Loktanella sp. M215: one gene and its partner. The protein of the gene in region 1 interacts with the protein of each later gene in a pairwise test. Links are inferred from orthologs where the notes say so. Each region holds a gene or a part of one and is shown in the gene's direction. Other genes may lie near its edges. The genes, in order: gyrA and gyrB.

Region 1 (6,430 bases):
CTGATGGGCCCCGACGCCTACCGCACCGCCGGTCTGGCCGAGGCGATCACGGCGCTGGGCCACACGGTCGAGGATCTGGGCAACCTGTCCCCGGCACAGGTGAATGTCGCGCCCCACGCCAATCCCAAAGTCCACGCGCTGGCCGAAAACGTTGGCTGGACCCAGACCCTGATGGCCGCAGCACAGGAAGCCGCCCCGCGCGGCCTGCCGATTTTCCTTGGCGGCGATCACGCACTGGCGCTGGGCTCCGTGGCCGGCATGGCAGCCCATGCCGCATCGCAGGATCGCCCCTTCTACGCCCTCTGGCTTGATGCCCACAGCGACATCCATACGCCGAACACCACCGACAGCGGCAATCTGCACGGAACGCCCGTCGGCTACGTCATCGGCCGCGAGGGTTTTGGGGCCTTCCCGCCCCTGCCCGCCCGCGTCGATCCCGGCAACATCTGCATGATCGGCCTGCGGTCCGTGGACGGCGCCGAACACGCCGCCCTGCTCGACATGAACGTCGACGTCGTCGACATGCGGGTGATCGACGAGACGGGGATCCGCACGCCCCTCGCTGCCTTCCTCGACCGAGTGCAGGCCGCAAACGGCATGCTGCACGTCAGCCTCGACGTCGATTTCCTCGATCCCGGCGTCGCCCCTGCCGTCGGCACCACCGTCCCCGGCGGCGCCACCGTGCGCGAAGGCCATCTGGTGATGGAGATGCTCTGCGACAGCGGCCTCGTCACCTCCCTCGATCTGGTGGAGCTCAACCCCTTCCTCGACGACCGCGGCAAGACGGCGTCCCTGATGGTCGACCTGACCGCCTCGCTTCTGGGCCGCCGGGTCTTCGACAGACCGACCCGCAGCCACGCCTGACCTTCTTCTGGTCAAAAATACTTCGGGGTTTGGGGCAGAGCCCCAAGCCGATTTTTCCACGAAAAATCGGAAAGCCCGGCAGCCAGCGTCAGTGGTAGTGAAATTCACCCACGACGTTACGCCATTCGCCGGGCGCGATCAGCTTGCGGTGGCAGTAGCGCACGGACCGCAGCGGGCCGTCTAGGGTGTCCCGCCAGAAGCCAATGAATTTCAGTAGACGGTCGTGATCGGGGGCCAGATCGTAATCCTGCCAGATGTAGGTGTTCAGCACATGCGGGTAATCGGGCATGTGGTAGGTCAGTTCGGCCGTGGTCAGCCCGTAGCCCTTCAACATCAGTTCCGTCTCGGTTGTCATCGCCTGTCTCCTGCTCTGTTGCGCCTCCATGATCCCAGACTTTCATCGGACACTTAAAAGTCAATGAAAACATGCTGTTGGCAATCACGACCAGCGGCTGCCAAGGCAAGCAGGCATCAGGCGTTGCACACCAGATCGGGTATCTGTTATGTTGGCTTAACCCAAATCTAGGTTCGGCATCCAGCAAGGCAGTCACGTGAACGATACACCGGAAACCCCTGAAAACGATGACGAAAATGCCACGCCAAAGTGGACCTATGACGGCCCGTCCGTCACCATCGAACACGAGCTGAAGACGGCCTACCTCGATTACGCAATGTCGGTCATCGTCAGCCGGGCGATTCCGGACCTGCGCGACGGGCTGAAGCCGGTGCACCGGCGCATCCTTTACGCGATGCACGACACCAACAACACCTTCGACAAGCCCTACCGCAAATCCTCGCGCCCCGTGGCCGAGACGATGGGCAAATACCACCCGCACGGCGATTCCGCGATCTATGACGCCCTCGTGCGGATGGCGCAGGATTTCTCCATGAGCCTCGTGCTGCTGGATGGTCAGGGCAACTTCGGGTCCATGGACGGCGACAAAGCCGCGGCCTACCGCTATACCGAAGTGCGGATGCGCAAGGTCGCGAACTACCTGCTGGACGACATCGACAAGGATACCGTCGATTTTCAGTTCAACTACGACGGCAAGGACCGCGAACCCACGGTTCTGCCTGCCAAATATCCCAACATGCTGGTCAATGGCGCTGGCGGCATCGCCGTCGGCATGGCGACCAACATCCCGCCCCATAACCTGGGCGAGGTCATTGATGCCACGCTGGCGCTGATCGACAACCCGGACCTGACCTCCGAAGACCTGATCGACTACATCCCGGCCCCCGACTTTCCGACCGGCGGCTTGATCCTTGGCCGCTCCGGCGCGCGCAAGGCCTACCTGGAGGGGCGCGGTTCGGTCATTATGCGGGCCCGCACCCATACGGAGGAAATCCGCAAGGATCGCTGGGCCATCGTCATCGACGACGTGCCCTATCAGGTGAACAAATCCGCGATGATCGACCGCATCGCCGAAGCGGCCCGCGAAAAGCGGATCGAGGGCATCGCCCACGTACAGGACGAATCCGACCGCAACGGCGTGCGCGTCGTGGTCGAGCTGAAGCGGGACGCCACCGCCGACGTGGTCCTGAACCAGCTGTTCCGCTTCACGCCGATGCAGACCAATTTCGCCTGCAACATGCTGGCCCTGAACGGCGGCCGGCCGGAAACGCTGACCCTGCGCCGCTTCCTCACGGCCTTCGTCGATTTCCGCGAAGACGTCGTCGCCCGCCGCACCGCGTTCGAATTGCGCAAGGCGCGCGAGCGGTCGCACATCCTGTGCGGTCTGGCCGTGGCTGTCACGAACATCGACGAAATCGTTGCCACCATTCGTAAATCTGCCGATGCGGGCGAAGCGCGCGAGGCGCTGATGACCCGCCGCTGGCCCGCGCGCGACATCCTTGAATACATCGCCCTGATCGACGATCCGACCCATACGGCGAACGACGACGGCACCTACAACCTGAGCGAAGCACAGGCCCGCGCCATTCTGGAACTGCGCCTGCAGCGTCTGACCCAGATCGGCGTCAAGGAAGTCACCGACGAGCTGAAAGAGCTTGCCGCCAAGATCCGTGACTACCTCGAAATCCTCGGATCGCGCGACCGGATCATGCAGATCATCCGCGACGAATTGAACGAGGTGAAGGACCAGTTCGCCGTCCCCCGCCGGTCGGAAATCGTCGACTGGGCCGCCGACATGGACGACGAAGACCTGATCGAGCGCGAGGACATGGTCGTCACCGTCACCTCCGGCGGCTATATCAAGCGCACGGCACTCGCCGACTTCCGCCAGCAGCGCCGCGGCGGCAAGGGGCTATCGTCGATGGCGACCAAGGAAGAGGATGTCGTCACGACCCTCTTCGTTGCCAACACCCATACCCAACTGCTGTTTTTCACAACGGACGGCATGGTTTACAAGCTGAAGTGCTGGCAGCTGCCGCTCGGCAGCCGCACCGCCAAGGGCAAGGCCGTCGTCAACATCCTGCCGATCCAGCCCGGCGTCTCCATCGCCGCGATCATGCCCGTCGACCGGCCAGAGGCGGACTGGGACGATCTTCAGGTGGTCTTTGCCACGTCCAAGGGGACCGTGCGCCGCAACAAGCTGTCTGATTTCACCAACGTGAACCGCGCCGGCAAGATCGCGATGAAGTTCGAGGACGAACAGGCCGACAACACCCTGATCAACGCCCGCATCGCGTCCAACGACGACGACGTCATGCTGGTCACGAATTCGGGTCGCGCGATCCGCTTTCCGGCGACGGATGTGCGGGTCTTCAACTCCCGCGCCTCGGTCGGTGTGCGCGGCATCCGCCTGAGCGGCAGCGACACGGTCGTCTCCATGTCGATCATCAGCCACTTCGAAGCGGAAGCGTCTGAACGCGCAGCTTATCTGAAGATGCGCCGCGCCATGGCGGGTCTGGCCGACGACGCCGAAGTTTCCGATGACGAGGACGACGTGGCACCGGGCGCGATCAGCCAAGAACGCTATGCCGAAATGTCCGCGGCCGAGAATCTGATCCTCACGATCACATCAAAAGGGTCAGGCAAGCTCAGCTCCAGCCACGATTATCCTGTCCGCGGCCGTGGCGGCATGGGGGTCACGGCGATGGACAAGGCGATGCGCGGCGGCGACCTCGTGTCCTCCTTCCCGGTCGATCTGTCGGACCAGATCATGCTGGTCACCTCGACCGGCCAGTCGATCCGCGTCCCCGTCGACGGCATCAGCTTCCGCTCGCGCGGGGCTGGCGGCGTCAAGGTGTTCGACACCGCCAAGGGCGAAGAGGTCGTCAGCGTCGCATGGATCGCCGATCAGGGTGACGCCGACGGAGAAAGTGTGGAAGAGGCGTGATGCTAATGCCACTGCAGCGCATTTAATACGCGCTTTGTCCTCCGGCATTTTCGGCCGCTGTTCATTTCGCTTAAGAGCATAATCAGGCCGCCACTCACGCGCGGCCAGTTATGAGGTAAAGCATGAACACCAATTTCTGTGCCATTATCGGCATGGTTCTGACATTTTGCGGCTCGCAAAGTTACGGACAGACTTTTTCCGGCGGAGATATTTCGCTCGGGTATGCCGGTTTGACTGACAGCGATTTGAAGACGTCCGGATATGCTTTGAATGCGAGCGGCGAAGCTGCACTGACTCGTGAACTCTCGGTTCAAGGCGATTTCGGCTATACGAATGGCGAAATTGGCGGGTTTGACGGCGATATCCTTTCACTCGCCGCACATGGCATCTACAACGCCAGCGAAAACGCTTCATTCGGCATTTATGTAGGCCAAGACTCCTCGGACGGAGACAGCATCAAATTCTATGGTGTGGAAGGCGGTTACGGCTACAATCAAATCAAGGTTGACGGCTACTTCGGTGTCACGGCAATTGACAGTGGCCCTTTTATCGACGGTGGCGTGGGTGATGTCGACCTGAATCAGATCGGTATGTCTGCCACCTTCATGGTGAACGACATCTTCACGGTCAGCGGACGCTATGACCGTATTCGCCTGACCGACGCTATCGGTGCAAATCGTATTGGTGCAGGTGTTGGTGCCACACTCCGTAACGATTTCGAACTGGCTGCAGAAGTTGGTCGCATCGAAGGCGATGTCTTTGGCTATTCCGATAACGCGACATACGCCAATGTCTCTGCTACCTATTCATTTGGCGGGCCGCGTGGCGCGACATTCGAGCAGCGCGGTATTGCCAAAACCCTTCTTGGCTTCTGATCCGCTGAAACCCTGACGCAACAGATTGTGGCGCGCGCCAGCCGCGCGCCACGCCGCGTCTTGCCATAGGACTTCGTGCCGGATAATTTCGACGTGCAAGAGGCAGCAAGCCTTGGAAACAATAATTGAGGCGTGTAACATGATCTATAAAGCAGCACTTGCTGCCACCGTTCTGGTGGCCGCATCATCCGCCGCCATGGCGCAGGAGGTTACCGGCGGTGAACTGGGCATTGAATACAATGCTCCCACCAACGGGTCCGACTTCGGCGGCACCACTTATTCCGGCGGGGTCGAAGTGGGGTTCATGCAGACCTTCAGCCTGTCCGCCAATGCGGCCGGCTACAAGCCCGAAAATTTCGACACGACCGCCAGCAACGTCACGTTGCACGGCACGTATCACCTGTCCTCTGCCACATCGGTTGGCGGTTTCTATGCCTACGACAGCGCGGACGGCGGCGACGCGAGCCTGATCGGTATCGAGGGGTCCAGCGCGTTCATGGGCGGCGACGTCGGCGGCTACCTTGGCCGCACCGTCAGCGAGGATGAGAACGGCACGCTGCTCGGCGTCGACGGCAGCTATGCGCTGCGGAACGGCTTCTCGCTGCTGGGCAACGTGGATCTCTACAACGTCGAAGGGGCAACGCTCAGCCAGGTATCCGTCGGCGCGGAATACCAGATGGAGGTCGGCCCCCAATTCTATGCGCAGGTCGGCCGGATCACCGGCAACTACGACGGGCAATCCGACGGCGTCGGGTTCTTTACCGTCGGCGCCAAAGTGGCTTTTGGTGCCTCGCGCGGCACCACCTTCACGAACCGTAGCATCTTCGAGGTCCTGCCGGGCTTCTGAGCCTTTGCAAATCGGCCCGCGGTGTCCTACATCGCGGGCATGACACATGAATTGCACATCATCGGCGGCGGCATGGCCGGATCAGAGGCCGCCTGGCAGGCCGCAAATGCGGGCCTGCGGGTCGTCATCCACGAGATGCGCCCCAAGGTCGGCACCTTCGCCCACCGCACGGGTGATTTGGGAGAGATGGTCTGTTCCAACTCCTTTCGGTCCGACGACCACGAGCAGAATGCCGTGGGCCTGCTGCACTGGGAAATGCGTCAGGCAAACGGCCTGATCATGCAGACCGCGGCGCAGCATCGCCTGCCCGCTGGCGGCGCCTTGGCCGTCGACCGCGACCCCTTTGCCGCCAGCGTGACGGCTGCATTGAAATCGCACCCCAACATCCTGGTTTCATACGAGGAAATCACGTCCCTGCCGGATGACGGCCAATGGATCATCGCGACCGGCCCGCTGACGTCCGGCGCGCTGGCCGAGGCGATCCGGGTCGAGACCGGCGCCGACCAGCTGGCTTTCTTCGACGCCATTGCCCCCATCGTCTA
Region 2 (6,165 bases), 1.7 Mb from region 1 along the record:
GCAGGGCATCGCCGCGGCCATGCTGGCAGAGGCCATCGCGCAGGCGCGCGGGTCCATGGCCCGCTTCATGGTGCTGTTCGGCGACCGGCCGATCTATGCTGGCTACGGGTTTCGGCCCGCGACGAACCAGCTGACATGGTCGGCGCTGGACGACGTGCGCAGCACAGGAATCCGGACCGGGGTCGACGCAGGGCTGATGGTCCTGCCGCTGCGCGATGAGGTCTGGGACGATGCGGCGCCGGTCGATCTGGTGGGGCACGTCTTCTGATGACGATCACGCTGACCGACATGGCGCTTTATGCGGCCGCCCTGTTTGCGCTGTTCCTGACGCCGGGGCCGGTCTGGGTGGCGCTGATCGCCCGCACCCTGTCCGGCGGCTTCAACGCGGCCTGGCCGCTGGCGCTGGGCGTCGTGGTGGGCGATGTGCTCTGGCCCTTGCTTGCGATCCTCGGCGTCACATGGATCGTGTCGGTCTACGCGGATTTCATGGTCGTGCTGCGCTGGGTCGCCAGCGTCACCTTCATCGTCATGGGTCTGCTCATCATCCGCAACGCGGGCCGCACCATCGGGTCCGACAGTCGCCTGACACGTCCCGGCATGTGGGCCGGGTTTCTGGCGGGCGTGGCGGTGATCCTCGGCAATCCCAAGGCGATCCTGTTCTACATGGGCGTTTTGCCGGGGTTCTTCGACCTGACCCGCCTGACATGGCCCGACATCGCGGCGATCTGCTGTCTGTCGCTGGTTGTGCCGCTGACGGGCAACCTGATCCTTGCGTATTTCTTCGGACGCGCCCGGGCGCTGTTGCGCTCGCCCGAGGCGGTGCGTCGCACCAACCGCATCGCAGGCACCCTGCTGATCGCCGTCGGCTGCGTCATCCCCCTGATCTGACCGCGGCGTCCGCCATTCAGATGACTAGGCCCACCGCCGCGGCCCCCTTAGACTGCAAGTCCAGAGACCGGAGGATCCCCGATGTACCCGAAAACCGCCCTGCTTGTGTTCTGCCTGCTTTGCGGACCGGTGCAGGCGCAATCGCTTCTGTCAGGCGTCGACATAACCTCGCCCGCCATGACAGAGGCGACGATGACCCGGGACGAGGTCATGCAGGCCCTGTCGCAGGGCGCGGCGGACCTGACCGGCGCGCGGCTGAATGGTCTGGACCTGTCGGGCGTCGACTTTCAGGGCGCGACCCTGCGGCTGGCGCGGCTGAACAAGGCCGATCTGACGGGGGCGAACCTCGACGGTGCGACCCTTGACCAGGCCTGGCTGATGGAGGCGCGTCTGGACGACGCCAGCCTGCGCGGGGCGCATCTGTTTCAAGCCCAGCTGATCGGCGCATCGGCGCGGGGTGCGGATTTCACCGATGCGCTGGCCTCCGGCAATTTTACCAAGGCCGATCTGACCGGCGCGCTGTTCACCGGGGCCGATCTGGGGGCGGAACTGGGGAATCAATCCATGGGTCTGATGCGGGGTGATCTGACCGGCGCGATTGCGACAGGCGCCGATTTCACCGGCGCCCGGCTGGTGCGGACCGTGCTCAGCTTTGCGATCCTGACAGGCACTGATTTCAGCGGCGCCGACCTGTCCACGGCGAACCTCGCCGGGGCCGATCTGACCGGCGCGCGCCTGACCGGTGCCGACATGACCGACACCGATGTGACCTCTGCCAAGCTGCGCGGGTTGGTGGATACGGACGCGTCCGTGCTGACCCCGGCGCTGAACCTGAACCGGGCGCTGCGCGACTAGCGCGCCGCGCTGTGCGGGGCCACAAAATATGGTGCGTCAGGCGTGACATAGTCTGACAAAAAGCATATATTTTGCGGGTAATAGACAGGAAATTCCCGCATGTCCGACGATACCGCCGAAAATGCCGCATACGGCGCTGATTCCATCAAGGTTTTGAAGGGGTTGGAAGCCGTCCGCAAGCGGCCCGGCATGTATATCGGTGACACCGACGATGGGTCGGGCCTGCACCACATGGTCTACGAAGTCGTCGACAACGGCATCGACGAGGCGTTGGCCGGTCACGCCGACCACGTTTATGTCCGCATCAACGCGGATTCCTCGGTCTCGGTCGGTGACAACGGCCGCGGTATCCCGGTCGACATGCACAAGGAAGAGGGCGTTTCGGCGGCCGAGGTCATCATGACCCAGCTGCACGCGGGCGGCAAATTCGACAGCAATTCCTACAAGGTGTCTGGCGGTCTGCACGGCGTCGGCGTCTCTGTCGTCAACGCCCTGTCCGACTATCTGGAACTGCGCATCTGGCGCAACGGCAAAGAGCATTACGCCCGCTTCGAAGGGGGTTACACGACCGAAAGCCTGCGCGTTGAAGGCGATGCCAATGGCCGCAAGGGGACGGAAGTCCGCTTCCTCGCCAGCCTCGCAACCTTCTCCAACCGCGACTTCGATTTCCATACGCTGGAAAAGCGTCTGCGCGAACTGGCGTTCCTGAACTCCGGCGTGCGGATCATTCTGGAAGATGAACGCCCCGCAGAACCCCTGCGGACCGAACTGTTCTACGAAGGTGGCGTCAAGGAATTCGTGAAATACCTCGACCGGTCGAAATCCTCGATCCTGCCGGAACCGATCTATGTGCGCGGCGAGCGTGACGATATCGGGATCGAAGTCGCGATGTGGTGGAACGACAGCTACAACGAAATGGTGCTGCCCTTCACCAACAACATCCCGCAGCGCGACGGCGGCACGCATATGGCCGGCTTCCGCGCCGCCCTGACGCGAACGATCAACAACTATGCCCAGACGTCAGGCATCGCGAAGAAGGAAAAGGTCAGCTTTACCGGCGATGACGCCCGTGAAGGTCTGACCTGCGTGCTGTCGGTCAAGGTGCCCGATCCGAAATTCTCCAGCCAGACCAAGGACAAGCTGGTCAGCTCCGAGGTCCGCCCTGCGGTCGAAAACCTCGTCGGTGAAAAACTGGCCGAGTGGTTCGAGGAGAACCCGAGCATCGCCAAGGTCGTCGTCGGCAAGATCGTGGAGGCCGCACTGGCCCGCGAGGCCGCCCGAAAGGCCCGCGACCTGACCCGCCGCAAGACCGCGATGGACGTGAACTTCCTTGCCGGGAAACTGAAGGATTGCTCTGAAAAAGACCCGTCGAAAACCGAAGTCTTCCTCGTCGAGGGCGATTCTGCCGGCGGGTCCGCCCAGACCGGTCGGGATCGTGGCACGCAGGCGATCCTGCCGCTGAAAGGTAAGATCCTGAACGTCGAACGCGCGCGGTTCGACCGGATGCTGGGCAGCCAGGAAATCGGCAACCTCGTCATGGCGCTGGGCACCGGCATCGGGCGGGATGAGTTCAACATCAAGAAGTTGCGCTATCACAAGGTCATCATCATGACCGACGCCGACGTTGACGGCGCGCACATCCGCACCCTTTTGCTGACCTTCTTCTTCCGCCAGATGCCGGAACTGATCGAGGGCGGTTACCTCTATATCGCGCAGCCGCCGCTTTATAAGGTCGCGCGCGGCAAGTCAGAGGTCTACCTGAAAGACCAAGCCGCGATGGACGAATACCTGATCGAACAGGGCATCGAAGGCGCCATGCTGCGTCAGGGCAACGGCGAGGAAATCAGCGGTGCGGACCTGCGCCGTGTGGTCGACGATGCGCGTCAGCTCAAGCGGGTTCTGGATGCGTTTCCAACGCATTACCCGCGCCATATTCTCGAACAGGCCGCTATTGCCGGGGCCTTTGCCCCCGGTGCCGTGGCAGAAAACCTGCAAGGTGTCGCCGACAAGATCGCCGTGCGCCTGAACCTGATCGCGCTCGAATGGGAACGCGGCTGGCAGGGCCGGATCACGCAGGACCACGGCGTTCGCCTCGCCCGCATCCTGCGCGGCGTGGAAGAAGTCCGCACCCTCGACGGCGGCCTGCTGCGCTCGGGTGAGGCGCGCAAGACCGGCACGTTCACGCAGGCTCTGCAGGACGTCTACGACCTGCCCGCGACGCTGGTCCGCAAGGACCGCAGCCAGCTGATTCACGGCCCCCTCGACCTGCTGGCCGCGATCCTCGAAGAAGGTGAACGCGGCCTGTCGCTGCAGCGTTACAAGGGATTGGGAGAGATGAACCCAGAGCAGCTTTGGGAAACCACCCTCGACCCCGACGCCCGCACCCTGCTGCAGGTCAAGGTCGACGACGTGGCCGAGGCGGACGATCTGTTCACCAAGCTGATGGGCGACGTCGTCGAACCGCGCCGGATCTTCATTCAGGACAACGCCCTGAACGTCGAGAATCTGGATTTCTGACGGGCTGTAGGATCGCGCATAATCGTGCGCGATACCCAAAAGGTTGCGCGATTTTCCTAAAGGTTTGCGCGGGCAATGCCGATACCTATGAGATACCTGAGCATCAGACGCGAGATCGAAGGCAGCCTGCCCACCGTGGCGGAACTCCTTCGCCAGAAAGGTGAGCACGATGCCCTCCGCGCTATGAGCCAGGCGGATATCGAGATCGAGGAAGTTGGCTACGACAACTGGAACGGTGGCACCGAGCTCTGGACTGTCTTCCTTCGCGTCCCGGTCAGCGTTTTCGTATCGTTCGAGGACCGCCGGGACGAGATCGCCGGGATCATCTCGAAGAACCTCAAGGTCGTCGCGGGCCAGGACAATGGATACTGGGTGAGCGCGGCGATCTCGCCGATGCGTGCGCCGCCGCCGGATCGGCGCCTACCGAACGGGAAGATCGGCGAACGGACGCGCGCGGCCATCCTCGATGAGATGCGTGCCAGGGAAACTGTCTGGCACGGTGCCTTAAATGAAATCGCTTTCCTCAGCCGCATCTTTAATCTGACCTCCCTACCTTCTCATGACAGCCGGTTCCAGAACGCCCAGCAGGACATCTGGCAGCACTGCATCAACAACTTCGACTGGCCACAGGACTGGGTCTACAGTGACCCGCGCTTACGTCTCTATGCTGCCGATGAGGATATCTTCCTGACGTTCATCTGCGAGGTTCTTCATCCCATCGTTCGCAAAGACGACTTGGAGCAGGACGCGCTCGCCAGGGCGTTCAATGGTCACCTACGGGCTGACGGGTGGGAGCTCGTCGAGGATGCCATCATCGATGGACGGCCGGCTTATGTGCCGCAACTCAAGGTTCACGCCTTGGGTGGATCGGTCCAGCGCATCAAGGCCGTCGCGGCTACCTTGAACTCGGACACGCTCTACGAGGATTTACGGCGCCTTGAGCGTATCGGCGACAGCGAGCCAGGCGAGGCGATCGCCTTGGCCAAGGAAATCGTAGAGAGCTGCTGCAAGCTGATCTTGGATGATCGGAGGGTAGAATATTCAGAAAAGGCGGAGATCCCCGAACTGCTGAAGCTCCTCCGCAATGAGATCAAGATCATGACGGACGGGATCGACGAGAGCGCCAGAGGCGCGAATGAAATTATAGGTATTTTGACCAGCTTGGGGAATATCGCTCACTCTCTCGCTCCGTTGCGGAATGCATACGGCAAGGGCCATGGTCGCGGGCGAGAATTCAAGGGGCTTCAACCACGCCATGCCCGCCTTGCGATTGGGGCCGCCAGCACTTTCGTCGATTTCGTATTGGATCGTCACCTGTCCCAAAGGTAGACCGGAGTAGTCAGATCAACGTCCGTCCTATCTCGTAGTGAAACTACGGTTTGCATGTTCGATCTTATTATAGAAAGGGCGGTAAGCCGACCTTCGCTGCGCTTTGCGGCGAGATCCGGTGTGCGGACAAAGCGCGCTTTCGCTGAGGTTGCTATACGGCTGCTATTGCAAATAACTTTCAATGAGCGACCGCTGCCATAATCCATTTCGGTGGTGCTGTGTGTGCAGGACGAATGTCTTTTACAACTTCAGCATCATGCCGCCGCAGAATCCGTGTAAGAATGCCATATGTCACAGCAAAAGCGCCTGCTGCCTGCGTAGAATTGTCGAGGCCCTGCGTGAACAGCATTCTGATCAGGATGTCGCGGTGAACGTCGTCGAGGTCAGCGAAGGAAATCTGAATGAGGGTCTCATCCTGATTCTCGACATAGGCTGCGATCTGACCGAGTTTCGGGATATCGATGCGAAGCCAGCGAAAGTTGTAGCCGACGTCTTGCAGGTTTGGCAGACGCAGACCGGCACCAGAGACCGACAGCCATTCAAGCCGCGCGGTAACGTTTTGGTTCGGGCGTGTGC

Evidence for each region.
Region 2: the proteins of gyrA (region 1) and gyrB interact in binary tests that used the Escherichia coli proteins (3 or more experiments, as listed by UniProt). The link is inferred for Loktanella sp. M215 from one-to-one orthologs.

Annotation. Positions count from the first base shown.
Region 1 is NZ_WMEA01000001.1:2,953,077-2,959,506, reverse strand. The notes cover bases 1,034-4,366. They hold gyrA (DNA gyrase subunit A), read left to right. Parts: upstream 1,034-1,415; coding sequence 1,416-4,166; downstream 4,167-4,366. Other genes in these bases: GLR48_RS14575 (hypothetical protein), read left to right, coding at 4,289-4,366; GLR48_RS14585 (usg protein), read right to left, coding at 1,034-1,219. Outside these bases: rocF (arginase), read left to right, coding at 1-864; more of GLR48_RS14585, read right to left, coding at 953-1,033; more of GLR48_RS14575, read left to right, coding at 4,367-5,041; GLR48_RS14570 (hypothetical protein), read left to right, coding at 5,181-5,888; methylenetetrahydrofolate--tRNA-(uracil(54)-C(5))-methyltransferase (FADH(2)-oxidizing) TrmFO, read left to right, coding at 5,928-6,430. UniProt on the Escherichia coli protein: A type II topoisomerase that negatively supercoils closed circular double-stranded (ds) DNA in an ATP-dependent manner to maintain chromosomes in an underwound state.
Region 2 is NZ_WMEA01000001.1:1,226,740-1,232,904, forward strand. Bases 1,484-4,551 are described here. They hold gyrB (DNA topoisomerase (ATP-hydrolyzing) subunit B), read left to right. Parts: upstream 1,484-1,842; coding sequence 1,843-4,260; downstream 4,261-4,551. Other genes in these bases: GLR48_RS05980 (pentapeptide repeat-containing protein), read left to right, coding at 1,484-1,743; GLR48_RS05990 (abortive infection family protein), read left to right, coding at 4,348-4,551. In the rest of the region: GLR48_RS05970 (GNAT family N-acetyltransferase), read left to right, coding at 1-268; GLR48_RS05975 (LysE family translocator), read left to right, coding at 268-888; more of GLR48_RS05980, read left to right, coding at 970-1,483; more of GLR48_RS05990, read left to right, coding at 4,552-5,589; GLR48_RS05995 (glycosyltransferase), read right to left, coding at 5,768-6,165. UniProt on the Escherichia coli protein: DNA gyrase negatively supercoils closed circular double-stranded DNA in an ATP-dependent manner to maintain chromosomes in an underwound state.